3 linked regions of the Bradyrhizobium sp. WD16 genome follow. The protein of the gene in region 1 interacts with the protein of each later gene in a pairwise test. Links are inferred from orthologs where the notes say so. Each region holds a gene or a part of one and is shown in the gene's direction. Other genes may lie near its edges.

Region 1 (4,902 bases):
CCGACATGGTCCGCATCGATCATGACATTGAGAAACCTGCGCCCCGACCGCCGCGCCGTGCTGGCCGGCGCCCTCGCCGCCGCCCTGCCGCGGCCTGCGGCCAGCCAGCCCGCCCCGGCCAGGGGACCGGTCGAGGCGACGCGACCGGTCCTGTCACTCCGGGTCAAGCCGGGCGGCATCGACCTGCGCGGCGACGGCTCCCAAGCCGCCGGCTGGATGTTCGAGACCGCGCTCCCCTCGCCGCTCCTTCAGGGCAGCGAGCTTCAGCTCAGCCTCGACAACGCCGTCGCCGCGCCGCTGGCGCTGAGCTGGCGCGGCGGCGGCGGAGCCGCGATCGAGCCGCTGGCGGCGCGGCCGCCGCTGCTCCCCGGCCAGACCACGACCGCGGCGCTGGCGCTGCGCCACGCCGGCACGGTGCTGTGCGACGCCCGGCTGCTCGGCGACGGCCAGGACCACGCGCTGCCGGCGCTCGGCCTCACCGTGGCCGAACGCGACGCGGTGGCGGTCGACCGCGACATCCTCATGCTGATCGAGGACTGGCGCCTTGCGCAAAATGGCGGCACCGCCGCGCCGGGCACGGCGGCCACAGCCTCGCCGGCCCTCTTCACCATCAACGGTCGGCCGTCGCTGGACATCGCGGTCCGCAGCCACCAGCGGCTGCGGCTGCGCTTCATCAATGGCTGCCAGCGTGCGCCGATCGCACTGCGGCTGGATGGCCACGAGGTGCGGGTGATGGCGATCGACGGCCAGCCCGCCGAACCCTTCATCAGCCGCGACGGCCAGCTGACGCTGGCGCCGGGCAGCCGAGTCGACGCCTTCGTCGACGCCGTGCTGCGGCCCGGTGCCGTCGCCGTCCTCCAGCTTCACGACGGCCAGGCGCCGCGGCCGATCGCCCGCCTCGTCTACGGCGCCGAAGATCCGGTGCGCCCCGCGCCGCTGCCGCCGCCCGACCCGCTGCCCGACAATGGGCTGCCGGCGAAGCTCGACCTCGCGTCGGCGCTGCGGATCGACCTGCCGCTCGATGTCAAACCGGGCTCCGCGGGCAACGAATGGCTGCGGCCGGCGAACCTCAATGCGACGGCCGCGCCCGCGTTCCGCATCAAGCGAGGTCGCGTCGGCGTCGTGGCGATCAGCAATCCCGCCCCCGAGCCGGTGACCTTCCATCTCCATGGCCACGCCTTCCGCTGGCTCGACCGGCTGGACGACGGCTGGAAACCGTTCTGGCTCGACACCCTGCTGCTGGCCGGCGGCGCGACCCAGCGCGTCGCCTTCCTGGCCGATCAGGCGGGCCCCTGGCTGATCGAAGCCATGGCGACGCGCTGGGACGCGCCGCGCCTCGCCCGCTGGTACATGGTGGAATGAGAAGCTGTGTCAGGCGAGCCCTGCGAACAATCGCCTGAACACCTTGGGCAACGCCTCGGGCAGGTCCTCGGCGATCAGGCCGGGGCCGGCCTCGCCACCGGCCTCGCCGTGCATCCAGGCGGCCATGCACGCCGCCTCGAAGGCCGGAACCGCCTGGGCCAGCAGGCCGCCGATGATGCCCGACAGAACATCGCCGGAGCCGGCCGTGGCCAGCCAGGGCGGCGCATTGGCGGTGATGGCCGCCCGGCCGTCAGGAGCAGCGATCACGGTGTCGGGCCCCTTGAGCAGCACGACGGCGCCACTGGACTGAGCCGCGAGGCGCGCCCGTTCAAGTTTTGAATGAACTTTATCTTCTCTTTTCAATTCATTGAAAATACGAGAAAACTCTCCTTCATGCGGCGTCATCACCACCTGCGGATCGTGAAACGCCTTCACCGCGTCGAACAGGTCGGCGGGAGCGCTCGCGAAGCTGGTGAGGGCATCGGCATCGAGCACCACGCCGCGACCATCGCCGAGGGCGGTGAGCACCAGGTCACGAGTCTCGACGCCGACCCCGGCCCCGGGCCCGATGATGCAGGCGTTGTGGCGGCGATCGGCGAGCAGGGCCGCAAGTTCGACGGCGCCGTCGATCGGCCGCACCATCACCGCCGTGAGCGCCGCGGCATTGACCGCCAGCGCCGCTCGCGGCGATGCCACGGTGACGAGCCCCGCCCCGCCGCGCAACGCCGCCCGCGCCGCGAGCCGGGCCGCGCCGGTCGCGGCCATGCCGCCGGACACCACGACGGCATGGCCGCGGGAATACTTGTGGCCGTCGATCCGCGGCACCGGCACCCGCGCGCGCCACAGCTCCGGGATGTTCTCGAAGGTCTGCGGCGCGACGACATCGAGGACCGACGCGGCGATGCCGATCTCGGCGACCCGCACCGGTCCGCAGCGCAGGCGGCCGGGCAACAACAGATGGCCCGGCTTGCGGCGGAAGAAGGTCACGCTTGCGCTGGCGCGCACCGCCTCGCCCATGACCGCGCCGGTGGTGCCGTTGACCCCGCTCGGCAGGTCGACGGCGAGCACCGGGACGCCGCTGGCATTGACGGCGCGGATCAGCTCCAGGGCCGCGCCGGCGACCTCACGGTCGAGACCGGCGCCGAACAGGGCGTCGATGATGAGGGCGGGATGACCGACCGCGCCGGCATCCGCGGCAACGACGTCCCCGCTCCAGCCCGCGGCCGCGCGGGCGGCATCACCCTTGAGCCGGGCGCGGTCGCCGAGCAGCATGACTGCGACCCGGCGTCCGCGCGCCGCGAGCTCGGTCGCCGCGACGAAGCCGTCGCCGCCATTGTTGCCCGGGCCGGCCACCACCAGAACCGGCCCGACCGGCGCCAGTTCGGCGGCAGCATCGGCCACCGCCCGTCCCGCCTGGGACATCAGCACGAAGCCGGCCGTCCCCGCCCCGATGGTCAGCGCGTCGGCCCGCCCCATTTCCGCAGACGTCAGGAGTTCCATATACCGCCTCCGGTTTGCCGCCTCATCCGCAGGCAAACAGCCGAAACTTGATCCAGCACAGCCCGGACCGCGAAAAATCAGCCTAAAAATTAAGCTGACAGCACAAAAAGACGGCAGACGCTGGCCGCGATACCTGCAAAAAAGCTCCGCGCCGGCCATTTAACAAGCTGATAATACTCCACAATCCAGATGCCTTCCAAGTTGGCACAGACCCTGCTTTTAGCAGGCCGCAATTGGCCTCTCGCAGCCGACCGCGGCGAATGGGGCTGATCCGTCGTCGGTTGCGGGGCGCCGCTGCGCAGCCGGGCAGATCAGCACGTCCGGTGCTACGACAGGCTGCTGCATGCTTTGGAAGTGCCGGGGAGATTCAGGTGAAGAAGATCGAGGCCATCATCAAGCCCTTCAAGCTCGACGAGGTGAAGGAAGCGCTCCAGGAGGTTGGACTGCAAGGCATCACCGTTACCGAGGCCAAGGGCTTCGGACGGCAGAAGGGCCACGCCGAACTCTACCGGGGCGCGGAATACATCGTCGATTTTCTTCCCAAGGTGAAAATCGAAATTGTGATCTCCGACGAGTTGGTCGAGAAGGCAATCGATGCTATCCGCCGTGCCGCGCAGACCGGCCGGATCGGCGACGGCAAGATCTTCGTGTCCAATATCGAGGAAGCCATCCGCATCAGAACTGGAGAATCCGGCCTCGACGCTATTTGAGCAAAAACACCCGACGACTTTTCCGACTGCCCTCCCGCCATTCGGCCGCATTCGCTGCCGCATCACAAGCCTCTCACGATTTGTGAAGACTTTCACGACCTGTAACGACAAGGGGTACTCATGAAGACCGCCAAAGACGTTCTCAAGACGATCAAGGACAACGACGTCAAGTATGTCGACTTCCGCTTTACCGACCCGCGCGGCAAGTGGCAGCACGTGACGTTCGACGTCAGCATGATCGAGGAAGAGACCTTCGCGGAAGGCGTCATGTTCGACGGTTCGTCGATCGCTGGCTGGAAGGCCATCAATGAATCCGACATGTGCCTGATGCCGGACCCGGTTACGGCATCGATCGACCCCTTCTTCGCCGAGACCACGCTGGTGCTGACCTGCGACGTGCTCGAGCCGACCACCGGCGAGCCCTACAACCGCGATCCGCGCGGCATCGCCAAGAAGGCCGAGGCCATGGTCAAGTCCATGGGCGTGGGCGACACGGTGTTCGTCGGTCCGGAAGCCGAATTCTTCGTGTTCGACGACGTCCGCTATGCGGCGACCCCCTACAACACCGGCTTCAAGCTCGACCAGGTCGAACTGCCGACCAACTCCGACACCGACTACGAAGGCGGCAACCTCGGCCACCGCATCCGCACCAAGGCCGGCTACTTCCCGGTGCCGCCGCAGGACAGCGTCCAGGACATGCGCTCCGAGATGCTCGGCGCCATGGCCAAGATGGGCGTCAAGGTCGAGAAGCACCACCACGAGGTCGCCTCCGCCCAGCACGAACTCGGCATGAAGTTCGACACCCTGACGCTGATGGCCGACCAGATGCAGGTCTACAAGTACTGCATCCACCAGGTCGCGCACATCTACGGCAAGACGGCCACCTTCATGCCGAAGCCGGTCTATGGCGACAACGGCTCGGGCATGCACGTGCACCAGTCGATCTGGAAGGACGGCAAGCCGGTGTTCGCCGGCAACAAGTATGCCGACCTCTCCGAGACCTGCCTGTTCTACATCGGCGGCATCATCAAGCACGCCAAGGCCATCAACGCCTTCACCAACCCGTCGACCAACTCCTACAAGCGTCTGGTCCCGGGCTATGAAGCGCCGGTGCTGCTCGCCTATTCGGCGCGCAACCGCTCGGCCTCCTGCCGCATCCCCTACACCACCTCGCCGAAGGCCAAGCGCGTCGAAGTCCGCTTCCCGGATCCGGCCGCGAACCCCTATCTCGGCTTTGCGGCGATGCTGATGGCCGGCCTCGACGGCATCAAGAACAAGATCGATCCGGGCGCGGCCATGGACAAGGATCTGTACGACCTGCCGAAGGAAG
Region 2 (5,409 bases), 2.2 Mb from region 1 along the record:
CCAGCCCGGAGCCGCCGGCGCCGGGATGCAATCCCGCCGCCGCCATCGCCCGCCCGGTCTCGAGGCGGCAGGCGATGCCGTCCTCATCGAGGCTGCCGCTGGCCCGCAACGTGATCCGCGCGCTCTGCGGATCGGCCCGATAGCGCTCCTTGAACGGCGCCTGCAGGGCGCGCAACTCGGCGGCATCCATCCCGGTCTCCTGTTGTTTCGATCGCTGCGGGCAGGCCGGCGGGCCGCCCCAGGAGGGGGTTGTAGCACCGCCGCCGCGGTCGGTGTAGCCGCCGCCCGGCACCGGCGGGGCGAGGATCACCCGGCCGTGAAGGCGCCCGCCCGGGGCCCGGTGCCCGGCCGCGAAACGCGTGACAGCGAGAGCTCCGTCCGATATCCCGATGTCATGGACAGCGCCGTGATCGCCGAACCTGCCCCGCCGCCCGCCTTCGACACGGCGCGGATCGAGGGTGCCATCGCAGACCTCGCCAAGACCCATGCCGGCCGGGAGGATGCGTTCCGCGCTGCCCTCGCCCAGCTCCTGAAGATCGAGACGGCGCAGGCGCGCGAGACAGTGCAGGCGCAGCTTCTCAAGGACCGTCACGGCCGGCGCTGCGCCGAGCAGCTTTGCGATATCCAGGACGCCGTGATCCGTCTCCTCTTCAATGCGGCGACGCGTTACCTCTACCGCTCCGAAACGCCATCGGAGGCCGAACGGATGTCCGTCGTCGCCACCGGCGGCTATGGCCGCGGCTTGATGGCGCCACAATCCGACATCGATCTATTGTTCCTGCTGCCTTACAAGCAGACCGCCTGGGGCGAACAGGTGGCCGAGGCCATCCTCTATTGCCTTTGGGACATGGGGCTGAAGGTCGGTCATGCCACGCGGTCCATCGACGAGAGCATCCGTCAGGCGCGCGCCGACATGACCATTCGCACCGCGCTGCTCGAGACACGCTTCCTGACCGGCGACCGGGCGCTCTACGACGAACTGGTGCTGCGCTTCGACAAGAATATCGTGCAGGGCACCGCGGCGGAATTTGTCGCCGCCAAGCTCGCTGAACGCGAAGAGCGCCATCGCCGCGCCGGCCAGTCCCGCTACCTGGTCGAGCCCAACGTCAAGGACGGCAAGGGCGGCCTACGCGACCTGCATACTCTGTTCTGGATGGCGAAATACGTCTACCAGGTGCGCGACGCAGAGGAACTGGTGAAGCGCGGCGTGTTCGACGCCCATGAATACCGGACCTTCAGGCGCTGCGAAGATTTCCTGTGGTCTGTCCGCTGCAACATTCATTTTTTCACCGGACGTGCGGAGGAGCGGCTGTCCTTCGACATGCAGCGCGAGATCGCGCAGCGCCTCGGCTACACCTCTCATCCGGGGATGCAGGATGTCGAGCGCTTCATGAAGCACTACTTCCTCGTCGCCAAAGAGGTCGGCAACCTCACCGCCATCCTCTGTGCCAAACTGGAGGACCAGCAGGCGAAGCCTGCACCGGTGCTGAGCCGGGTGATCGCGCGGCTGCGGCCCGGCGCCGGGCGGCACCGGCTGCGCGACAATCCGGATTTCATCGTCGACAATAACCGAATCAATCTCGCCTCACCCGACGTCTTCAAGCGCGCCCCGATCAATCTGATCCGCATCTTCCATCTGGCGCAGAAGAACAACCTCGCCTTTCATCCCGACGCCATGCGAACGGCGACGCGTTCGCTACCGCTGATCAACGAGAAGCTGCGGGAGAACCCCGAAGCCAACAAGCTGTTTCTCGAGATCCTGACCTCGAACGATGCCGAGATCGTGCTGCGAAGAATGAACGAGACCGGCGTGCTCGGTCACTTCATCCGCGCCTTCGGCAAGATCGTATCGATGATGCAGTTCAACATGTATCATCACTACACGGTCGACGAGCATCTGATCCGCTGCATCGGCATCCTCCAGGAGATCGAGCGCGGCGGCAATGACGAATTCGTCCTGTCCAGCGCCCTGATACGCAAGATCAGGCCGGAGCATCGCGTCGTGATCTACGTGGCGGTGTTCCTCCACGACATCGCCAAGGGCCGCCCGGAGGACCATTCGGTGGGCGGCGCCAAGGTGGCGCGACGGCTCTGTCCGCGGTTCGGCCTCAGCCCCGCCGACACCGAACTGGTGGCCTGGCTGATCGACGAGCATCTGACGATGTCGACGGTGGCGCAATCGCGCGACCTCTCGGACCGCAAGACCATCGAGAATTTCGCCGCAGTGGTGCAGACGTTGGAGCAGCTCAAGCTGCTCACCATCCTGACCACGGCCGACATCCGCGGCGTCGGACCCGGGGTGTGGAACGGCTGGAAAGCGCAGCTGCTACGCACCCTTTATTATGAAACCGAACCGGTGCTGACCGGCGGCTTTTCCGAGGTCAACCGTGCTCAGCGCATCGCTGCAGCCCAGGCGGAATTCCGCTCACAATTCACCGAATGGCCGGAGGCCGAAGTCTCCGCTTATGTGGCGCGGCATTATCCCGCCTACTGGCTCAAGGTCGATCTGGCGCACAAGATCCGTCACGCCCGCTTCGTGCGGACGAGCGAACAGGCCGGCCACAAGCTCGCGGTCAATGTCGGTTTCGACGAGGCGCGAGGCGTCACCGAGCTCACGATCCTGGCGCCCGACCACCCCTGGCTGTTGTCGGTGATTGCCGGCGCCTGCGCGTCGGCCGGAGCCAATATCGTCGATGCCCAGATCTATACCACCACTGACGGGCTGGCCCTCGACACCATCGCCATTTCCCGCGAATACGATCGCGACGAGGACGAAGCGCGTCGCGCCACGCGGATCGGCGAGATGATCGAGCAGGTGTTGGAAGGCAAGCTGCGGCTACCCGAGGTGGTGGCGAAGCGCGCGGCTGCCAAGCCGAAGCACCGCGCCTTCACCGTCGAGCCGGAAGTGACCCTCAACAATCAGTGGTCGGACCGCTACACGGTGGTCGAGGTTTCGGGCCTCGACCGGCCTGGCCTGCTCTATCAACTCACCACGGCCATTTCGAAGCTCAACCTCAATATCGCCTCGGCCCACGTGGCGACCTTCGGCGAGCGTGCCCGCGACGTGTTTTACGTGACCGACCTGCTCGGCGCCCAGATCACTGCGCCGACCCGCCAGGCCGCGATCAAGCGTGCACTGGTGCATCTGCTCGCCAACGGCGAGGCCGCTCAGCCGGCAGCTTGATTTCAGGGCGGACAAGCAGCCCAATCATCGACTATCATGCTTGGCCCTGTGCCGGGCATTCGCGTCCGACCGTCAGTCGCAGACGCAAGGGACACTAAGCTAGTCCGGCTTAGGTCTCGCAATTGCCTAAGGAGCCTGCCGCAAGGGATAGGCAATTGCGAGACGCCACACTAGTCTGGGCGCCGGATCGAACGGGGGGGACTGATTTATGGTTGTGATCGCCGTAGTTCTCGTCGCGCTGGTCGCGCTGGAGCACGTCTACATCCTTGTGCTGGAGATGTTTCTCTGGACCAAGCCTGCCGGGCTGCGTGCCTTTGGACAGACCAAGGAGCAGGCCGAGGCGGGAAAGGTGCTGGCCGCCAATCAGGGTCTCTACAACGGTTTTCTTGCTGCCGGCCTGATCTGGGGCCTGCTCCATCCAGAGGCGACAACCGGTTTCCAGATCAAGGCGTTCTTCCTGATCTGCATTCTCCTCGCGGGGCTCTATGGCGGCTACTCGGTAAAGCCGAAGATCATCCTGGTGCAGGCGGTTCCGGCGCTGCTGGCGCTCGCGGCGCTGTGGTTTTCCTGAGCGCGCGCAGTTGTGAAGAGCTGCAGCCTGCCGCCGGCGCCGCGCCCGTAAACAGCCATTAACTTCTGCTTAACCCCGCTTTAAACCGCGCGTCGCTAGCATGCGGCGGGCGGGCATGCGCCGGAACAGCCGGGTTTCGGTTCTCCGCGACGGTCATGCTCGGAGAGGCGGGGTTGATGGAATCAGCACGGCGAAAAGGCGGCGTACGCCGCGAGCCAAGGTTCGGCCCGAGCTCCTCGCTCGGCGACCTGCGGCTCGGCGCCGACGATCGCGTGCCGACATCGGAGGACGACAAGCCAAGGCGCCGCCGCGCATCGTCCGACCAGGATGCGCCGCGGGAGCGCAAACCGCGCAAGCGCGGGAATGCTTCACGTTCACGCCCGTCGTGGCCGCGGCTTGGCCGGCTGGTCTACTGGGGCGCAGTGCTCGGCTTGTGGGGCATCATCGCGGTAGTCGGGCTCGTCGTCTATGTCGGCGCTCACCTGCCGCCGATCCAGTCGCTGGAAATCCCGAAGCGCCCACCGACCATCCAGATCACGGGCCTCGACGGCAGCGTGCTCGCCAGCCGCGGCGAGATGGCCGGCACCAATGTGGCGCTGAAGGAGCTGCCGCCATTCCTGCCGAAGGCGTTCATCGCCATCGAGGATCGCCGCTTCTATTCGCATTTCGGTATCGACCCCATGGGCATCGCCCGTGCGGCCGTCACCAACCTGCTTCATCGCGGCGTCTCTCAGGGCGGTTCGACCCTGACCCAGCAGCTCGCCAAGAATCTGTTCCTGACCCAGGAACGCACGATGCAGCGCAAGCTGCAGGAAGCCGAGCTCGCGATCTGGCTGGAGCGCAAATACTCCAAGGCCCAGATCCTCGAACTCTATCTCAATCGCGTCTATTTCGGCTCTGGCGCCTATGGCGTTGAGGCGGCGGCGCAGCGCTATTTCGGCAAGTCGGCGCGCAATGTCACCATCGCCGAGGCGGCCATGCTCGCCGGCCTCGTCAAATCGCCGTCGCGCCTTGCGCCCAACCGCAATCCCGACGGCGCCGAGCGGCGCGCCCAGACCGTACTCTCCGCCATGGCCGATGCCGGCTTCATCACCGAGGCCCAGGCCAAGGCCAATCTCGGCCATCCCGAATATGCGGTGAAACCGGTCGGCGCCGGCACCGTCAACTACGTCGCCGACTGGATCGGCGAGGAACTCGACGATCTGATCGGGCAGATCGACCAGGACGTCACGGTCGAAACCACGATCGATCCCCGACTGCAGTCCATCGCGGAAGCCGCGGTGATCGACGAGCTCGCCGCCAAGAGCGTCAAATTCAACGTCTCCCAGGGCGCGCTGGTGGCGATGACGCCGGACGGTGCGGTGCGGGCACTGATCGGCGGCCGCAATTACAGCGAAAGCCAGTTCAATCGCGCAGTCACCGCCAAGCGCCAGCCCGGCTCGGCGTTCAAGCCTTTCGTCTACCTCACCGCCATGGAGCAGGGTCTGACGCCCGAGACCGTGCGTCAGGACGCGCCGCTCGATCTCAAGGGCTGGAAACCGGAGAATTACACCCACCAGTATTTCGGCTCCGTCACCCTGACCCAGGCACTGGCCATGTCGCTCAATACGGTCTCGGTGCGGCTCGGCCTCGAGGTCGGACCCAAGAACGTCGT
Region 3 (5,094 bases), 400 kb from region 1 along the record:
ACTTCGGATCGCTCGGCGGGAAATGCGAACCGATATCGCCGTCAGCCAGCGCCCCGAGAACGGCATCGACCAGCGCATGCAGCCCGACGTCGCCGTCGGAATGGGCGAGAAAGCCGCGGCCATAGGGCACGCGCACGCCGCACAGCATCAGGTGATCACCGTCGCCGAAGGCGTGAACGTCGAACCCGGTGCCGGTGCGGATGTCACTGAGCGCAGCAACGAGACGGGCCTCCTCGCGCGCGAAATCTTCCGGTGTGGTGAGCTTCATGTTCGCAAGATCGCCTTCAAAGGTCGCCACCGTCAATCCCGCCCATTCGGCAATCGCCGCATCATCGGTGAAATCGTCGCGGCCCTCGCGCGCCGCGCGGCGATGCGCATCGAGGATCGTCTCGAAGTGGAACGCCTGCGGCGTCTGGGCGATTCGCAGCTGCGCGCGATCGGGCGTCGCATCGACATCGCCAATCGTCGTGACGTGCTTGATGGTATCGGTCACCGCAACCACCGGGATCGCGGCGCCGGTCCGGGCCGCTGCGGCGACAGCGCGGGAAATCACCGCAGGCGTGACGAAGGCGCGCGCCGCGTCGTGGATCAGAACAATGTCGGGGGGATCGGCCGCAAGCGCTTCGAGCCCGGCGCGCACGGAGCCCTGGCGGGTGGCGCCGCCGCTCACCGGGGGAAGGTGGCGAAGTCCTCGCACCGCCTCCTCGAAAATCCCGGAATCGTCGGGATTGAGCACGGGCTGGACCAATGCAATTTCCGCATGGTTGCAAAACGGCGCCATGGCCCGGGCAATCACGGTGCGCCCACCGATCGTCCGGTACTGCTTCGGCCCACCCGCACCGGCCCGCAGGCCGCGTCCGGCGGCAACGATGATGACGGCGGCTTTCGGGGCTAGGCTCATGAGATTGCTCGAAATTCTTAAAGAAGGCGGGGCAGGCGAGGGGGCCGTGGACGGGCCCAAGGGCGCTCGACGCAAAGCCCCATAGCACGGCCGACGGGAGATTCCGCACGAATCCGTGACTGTGCGTAAAGCCCACGCAATTTGCTGCAGCGCACTTGAAAGTCGCCGCCAATTGTCTAAACTGTAGGCATGTCGCGCAGATGCATAAAAGATATGCGACAGAGGCCGCAATGACGCGGCGCTTATAGGCAATGAGAAGAGTTTTGGCAGCCACCGCCAGCCCGACGTGCGAATCGTTTGCGAGCACGCCTTTCTCGATCGGCGGAGTCAGCCTCCCCAACAGGGTGCTGCTCGCCCCCATGTCGGGCATCACCGACGCACCGGTGCGCCGGCTCGCCGCGGAATTGGGCGCCGGACTCGTCGTCTCCGAAATGACGGCCAGCGAAGATCTCGCCCAGGGGTTGCGTCGCTCGCGGCTGCGCAGCGAGGCCACCGGGGTCGGTCCCCATGTGGTCCAGCTCGCCGGCTGTGAGTCCCGCTGGATGGCCGAAGGCGCCCGGATTGCCGAAGAGGCCGGCGCCGACATCATCGACATCAATATGGGATGCCCGGCGCGGCACGTGACCGGCGGACAGTCCGGTTCGGCCCTGATGCGCGACCTCGATCACGCCCTCGGACTGATCGAGGCCACGGTGTCCGCCGTTCGCGTGCCGGTGACCCTGAAAATGCGTCTGGGCTGGGACGAGCGCAGTCTCAATGCGCCCGAACTCGCCCGTCGCGCCGAGGCTGCCGGCATCCGCATGATCACCGTGCACGGCCGCACCCGCTGTCAGTTCTACAAGGGCGAGGCGGACTGGTCGGCAGTGCGCCGGGTCCGCGAGGCGACGCGCCTGCCGCTGGTCGTCAATGGCGACATCACCTCGTTCGAACGCGCGCTCGCCGCACTGGAGCTGTCCGGCGCCGATGCGGTGATGATCGGCCGCGGCGCCCAGGGCCAGCCCTGGCTGCCCGGTCAGATTGCACGGCGCCTGCACACCGGCAACGTCGAGGCGGTGCCGCCGCTCGTGACGCAACTCGCGCTGTTGCGACGCCTCTATGACGAAGTGCTGGCCCACTACGGCGTCAGAGTCGGGCTGCGCCACGCCCGCAAGCATCTGGGCTGGGCGCTCGACGTCGCGGCGCGCAGTTGCGCGGCGCCCGCCGAGCGGCTGGCCCACTGGCGCGGCAAGATCCTGACCGCCGAGGACAGCGGCTTCGTGCACCGCGCTCTCGATGCCGCGTTCGATGATTTCGCATGGAGATCCGCCGCATGACCATGGCTGCAGAAAACCGCGTCGCGCTGAACAGCGACAGCGAGGCGATCCTCAACGCGCTGCCCAACCCGGTGATGCTCGTCGGGCCGGACGGCAAGATCGTCGAAGCCAATATGGCTGTCGAATCCTTCTTCGAGACTTCGATCCAGCTGCTGCAGCGCCAGTCGCTGAAGGATCTCGTGCCGTTCGGCAGTCCGCTCCTGGCGCTGATCGACCAGGTCCGCCAGAACAACGCCGCGGTCAACGAATACAAGGTTGATCTCGGCACCCCGCGGATGGGCGGCGTGCGGCAGGTCGACCTGCATGTGGCGCCGGTGACCGAGCGGCCGGGCCATATCGTGGTGATGCTGCAGGAGCGCACCATCGCCGACAAGATGGACCGCCAGCTGACCCACCGCAGCGCAGCGCGCTCGGTGATCGCGCTCGCCGCGATGCTGGCCCACGAGATCAAGAATCCGCTGTCGGGAATTCGCGGCGCAGCGCAGCTGCTCGAGCAGGCGGCATCGCCCGAGGACCGCACCTTGACGCGGCTGATCTGCGACGAGGCGGACCGCATCGTCACCCTGGTCGATCGCATGGAAGTGTTCGGCGACGAGCGGCCGGTGCCGCGCGGCCCGGTGAACATCCATTCGGTTCTCGATCACGTCAAACGCCTGGCCCAGTCCGGCTTCGCCCGCGAGATCAAGTTCGTCGAGGACTACGATCCGTCGCTGCCGCCGGTGCTCGCCAACCAGGACCAGCTCATCCAGGTCTTCCTCAACCTCGTCAAGAACGCAGCTGAAGCCGTGGCGGACCTCGGCAGCGACGCGGAGATCCAGCTCACCACCGCGTTCCGGCCCGGCGTGCGGCTGTCGGTGCCCGGCAAGAAATCGCGGGTGTCGCTGCCGCTGGAATTCTGCGTCAAGGACAACGGTCCCGGCGTGCCCGAAGACCTGATGCCCAACCTGTTCGATCCCTTCGTCACCACCAAGCCGACCGGCAGCGGCCTCGGGCTGGCGCTGGTCGCCAAGATCGTCGGCGATCACGGCGGGATCATCGAATGCGAGTCGGTGCCGCGGCGGACGATCTTCCGCGTGCTGCTGCCCATGTACAACGAAGCCAATATCCAGGCTCACAACAACAACGGCAATGGCGGATCGGGACCGTCGGCGTCGTCCAACCATCGTGCAGGATGAGATTCGAAGATGGCTACAGGTAGCATTCTGGTCGCAGACGACGACACCGCCATTCGGACGGTGCTCAATCAGGCCCTGTCCCGTGCGGGCTATGAGGTGCGGCTCACGGGTAATGCCGCGACGCTGTGGCGCTGGGTCAGCCAGGGCGAAGGCGATCTCGTCATCACCGACGTGGTGATGCCGGACGAAAACGCCTTCGACCTGCTGCCGCGGATCAAGAAGATGCGGCCGAACCTGCCGGTCATCGTCATGAGCGCGCAGAACACCTTCATGACGGCGATCCGCGCCTCCGAGCGCGGCGCCTATGAATATCTGCCCAAGCCGTTCGACCTGAAGGAGCTGATCGCCATCGTCGGCCGTGCGCTCGCCGAGCCCAAGGAGCGGGCGGCCCACCACGCCGACGAGAACGAATTCGATTCGATCCCGCTGGTCGGCCGCTCGCCGGCGATGCAGGAGATCTACCGGGTGCTGGCGCGCCTGATGCAGACCGACCTCACGGTGATGATCTCCGGCGAATCCGGCACCGGCAAGGAACTGGTGGCGCGCGCGCTGCACGACTACGGCAAGCGCCGCAACGGTCCCTTCGTCGCGGTCAACATGGCGGCGATTCCGCGCGACCTCATCGAGTCCGAACTGTTCGGCCACGAGCGCGGCGCCTTCACCGGCGCCAATACGAGGGCGACCGGCCGTTTCGAGCAGGCCGAAGGCGGCACGCTGTTCCTCGACGAGATCGGCGACATGCCGATGGAGGCGCAGACCCGACTGTTGCGGGTGCTGCAGCAGGGCGAATACACCACGGTCGGCGGCCGCACGCCGATCAAGACCGACGTGCGCATCGTCGCGGCCAGCAACAAGGACCTGCGCATCCTGATCCAGCAGGGCCTGTTCCGCGAAGACCTGTTCTTCCGCCTCAACGTCGTGCCGCTGCGGCTGCCGCCGCTGCGCGAACGCATCGAGGACTTGCCGGACCTCGTTCGTCACTTCTTCGCGCTTGCCGAGAAGGACGGACTGCCGCCCAAGAAGCTCGATGCCCAGGCGCTGGAGCGGCTCAAGCAGCACCGATGGCCCGGCAACGTCCGCGAACTCGAAAATCTCGCGCGCCGGCTGGCGGCGCTCTATCCCCAGGATGTCATCACCGGCTCGGTGATCGAAGGCGAACTGGCACCGCCGACGGTGACTTCGGGCAGCAGTTCGCCCCAGACGGTGGACAATCTCGGCGGCGCGGTGGAGACCTATCTCTCGACCCATTTCGCCGGCTTCCCCAACGGCATGCCGCCGCCGGGGCTCTATCACCGCATCCTGCGCGAGATCGAGGTGCCGCTGCTCACCGCCGCCCTGGCGGTGACGCGGGGCAACCAGATCCGGGCCGCCGACCTCCTCGGGCTCAACCGCAACACCCTGCGCAAGAAGATCAGGGACCTCGATATCCAGGTCTTCCGCACCGGCGGCTGAGAGACGAAGGATCCCGGGAAAAAATCCCGGGATAAATCGGACAAAAGCCGGGCGGGGCCTTTTCTGGCCCGCCGCGCCGTGGAATTGTCGCAATTCGGCAACACATTGTTGTAGCTTTGCATCAGTTGAGCCTGTTCCGACGCTCCGACTGAACTTTCCCCAGCGCCTCGGCGACCGTCTTTTGGAATGACTACGGCAGAAACGTCGGCAGCCACCTTCGATCACTCGTTTGGAGAGCCGCGTGGCTGGTCGC

The links.
Region 2: the proteins of DB459_RS20430 (region 1) and DB459_RS10010 interact in binary tests that used the Escherichia coli proteins (3 or more experiments, as listed by UniProt). The link is inferred for Bradyrhizobium sp. WD16 from one-to-one orthologs.
Region 3: the proteins of DB459_RS20430 (region 1) and DB459_RS22155 interact in binary tests that used the Escherichia coli proteins (3 or more experiments, as listed by UniProt). The link is inferred for Bradyrhizobium sp. WD16 from one-to-one orthologs.

What each region holds. Positions count from the first base shown.
Region 1 is NZ_CP028908.1:4,386,408-4,391,309, reverse strand. What follows is about bases 2,096-4,902. They hold DB459_RS20430 (P-II family nitrogen regulator), read left to right. Parts: upstream 2,096-3,233; coding sequence 3,234-3,572; downstream 3,573-4,902. Other genes in these bases: glnA (type I glutamate--ammonia ligase), read left to right, coding at 3,693-4,902; DB459_RS20435 (NAD(P)H-hydrate dehydratase), read right to left, coding at 2,096-2,862. In the rest of the region: DB459_RS20440 (multicopper oxidase family protein), read left to right, coding at 22-1,362; more of DB459_RS20435, read right to left, coding at 1,372-2,095. UniProt on the Escherichia coli protein: P-II indirectly controls the transcription of the glutamine synthetase gene (glnA). P-II prevents NR-II-catalyzed conversion of NR-I to NR-I-phosphate, the transcriptional activator of GlnA. When P-II is uridylylated to P-II-UMP, these events are reversed.
Region 2 is NZ_CP028908.1:2,155,189-2,160,597, reverse strand. Bases 71-3,384 are described here. They hold DB459_RS10010 ([protein-PII] uridylyltransferase), read left to right. Parts: upstream 71-394; coding sequence 395-3,184; downstream 3,185-3,384. Other genes in these bases: DB459_RS10015 (OsmC family protein), read right to left, coding at 71-190. Also shown: more of DB459_RS10015, read right to left, coding at 1-70; DB459_RS10005 (DUF1304 domain-containing protein), read left to right, coding at 3,393-3,755; DB459_RS10000 (transglycosylase domain-containing protein), read left to right, coding at 3,932-5,409.
Region 3 is NZ_CP028908.1:4,784,955-4,790,048, reverse strand. The notes cover bases 1,301-4,299. They hold DB459_RS22155 (nitrogen regulation protein NR(II)), read left to right. Parts: upstream 1,301-2,210; coding sequence 2,211-3,389; downstream 3,390-4,299. Other genes in these bases: ntrC (nitrogen regulation protein NR(I)), read left to right, coding at 3,399-4,299; dusB (tRNA dihydrouridine synthase DusB), read left to right, coding at 1,301-2,214. Outside these bases: DB459_RS22165 (bifunctional 2-C-methyl-D-erythritol 4-phosphate cytidylyltransferase/2-C-methyl-D-erythritol 2,4-cyclodiphosphate synthase), read right to left, coding at 1-901; more of dusB, read left to right, coding at 1,153-1,300; more of ntrC, read left to right, coding at 4,300-4,841; DB459_RS22145 (PAS domain-containing sensor histidine kinase), read left to right, coding at 5,028-5,094.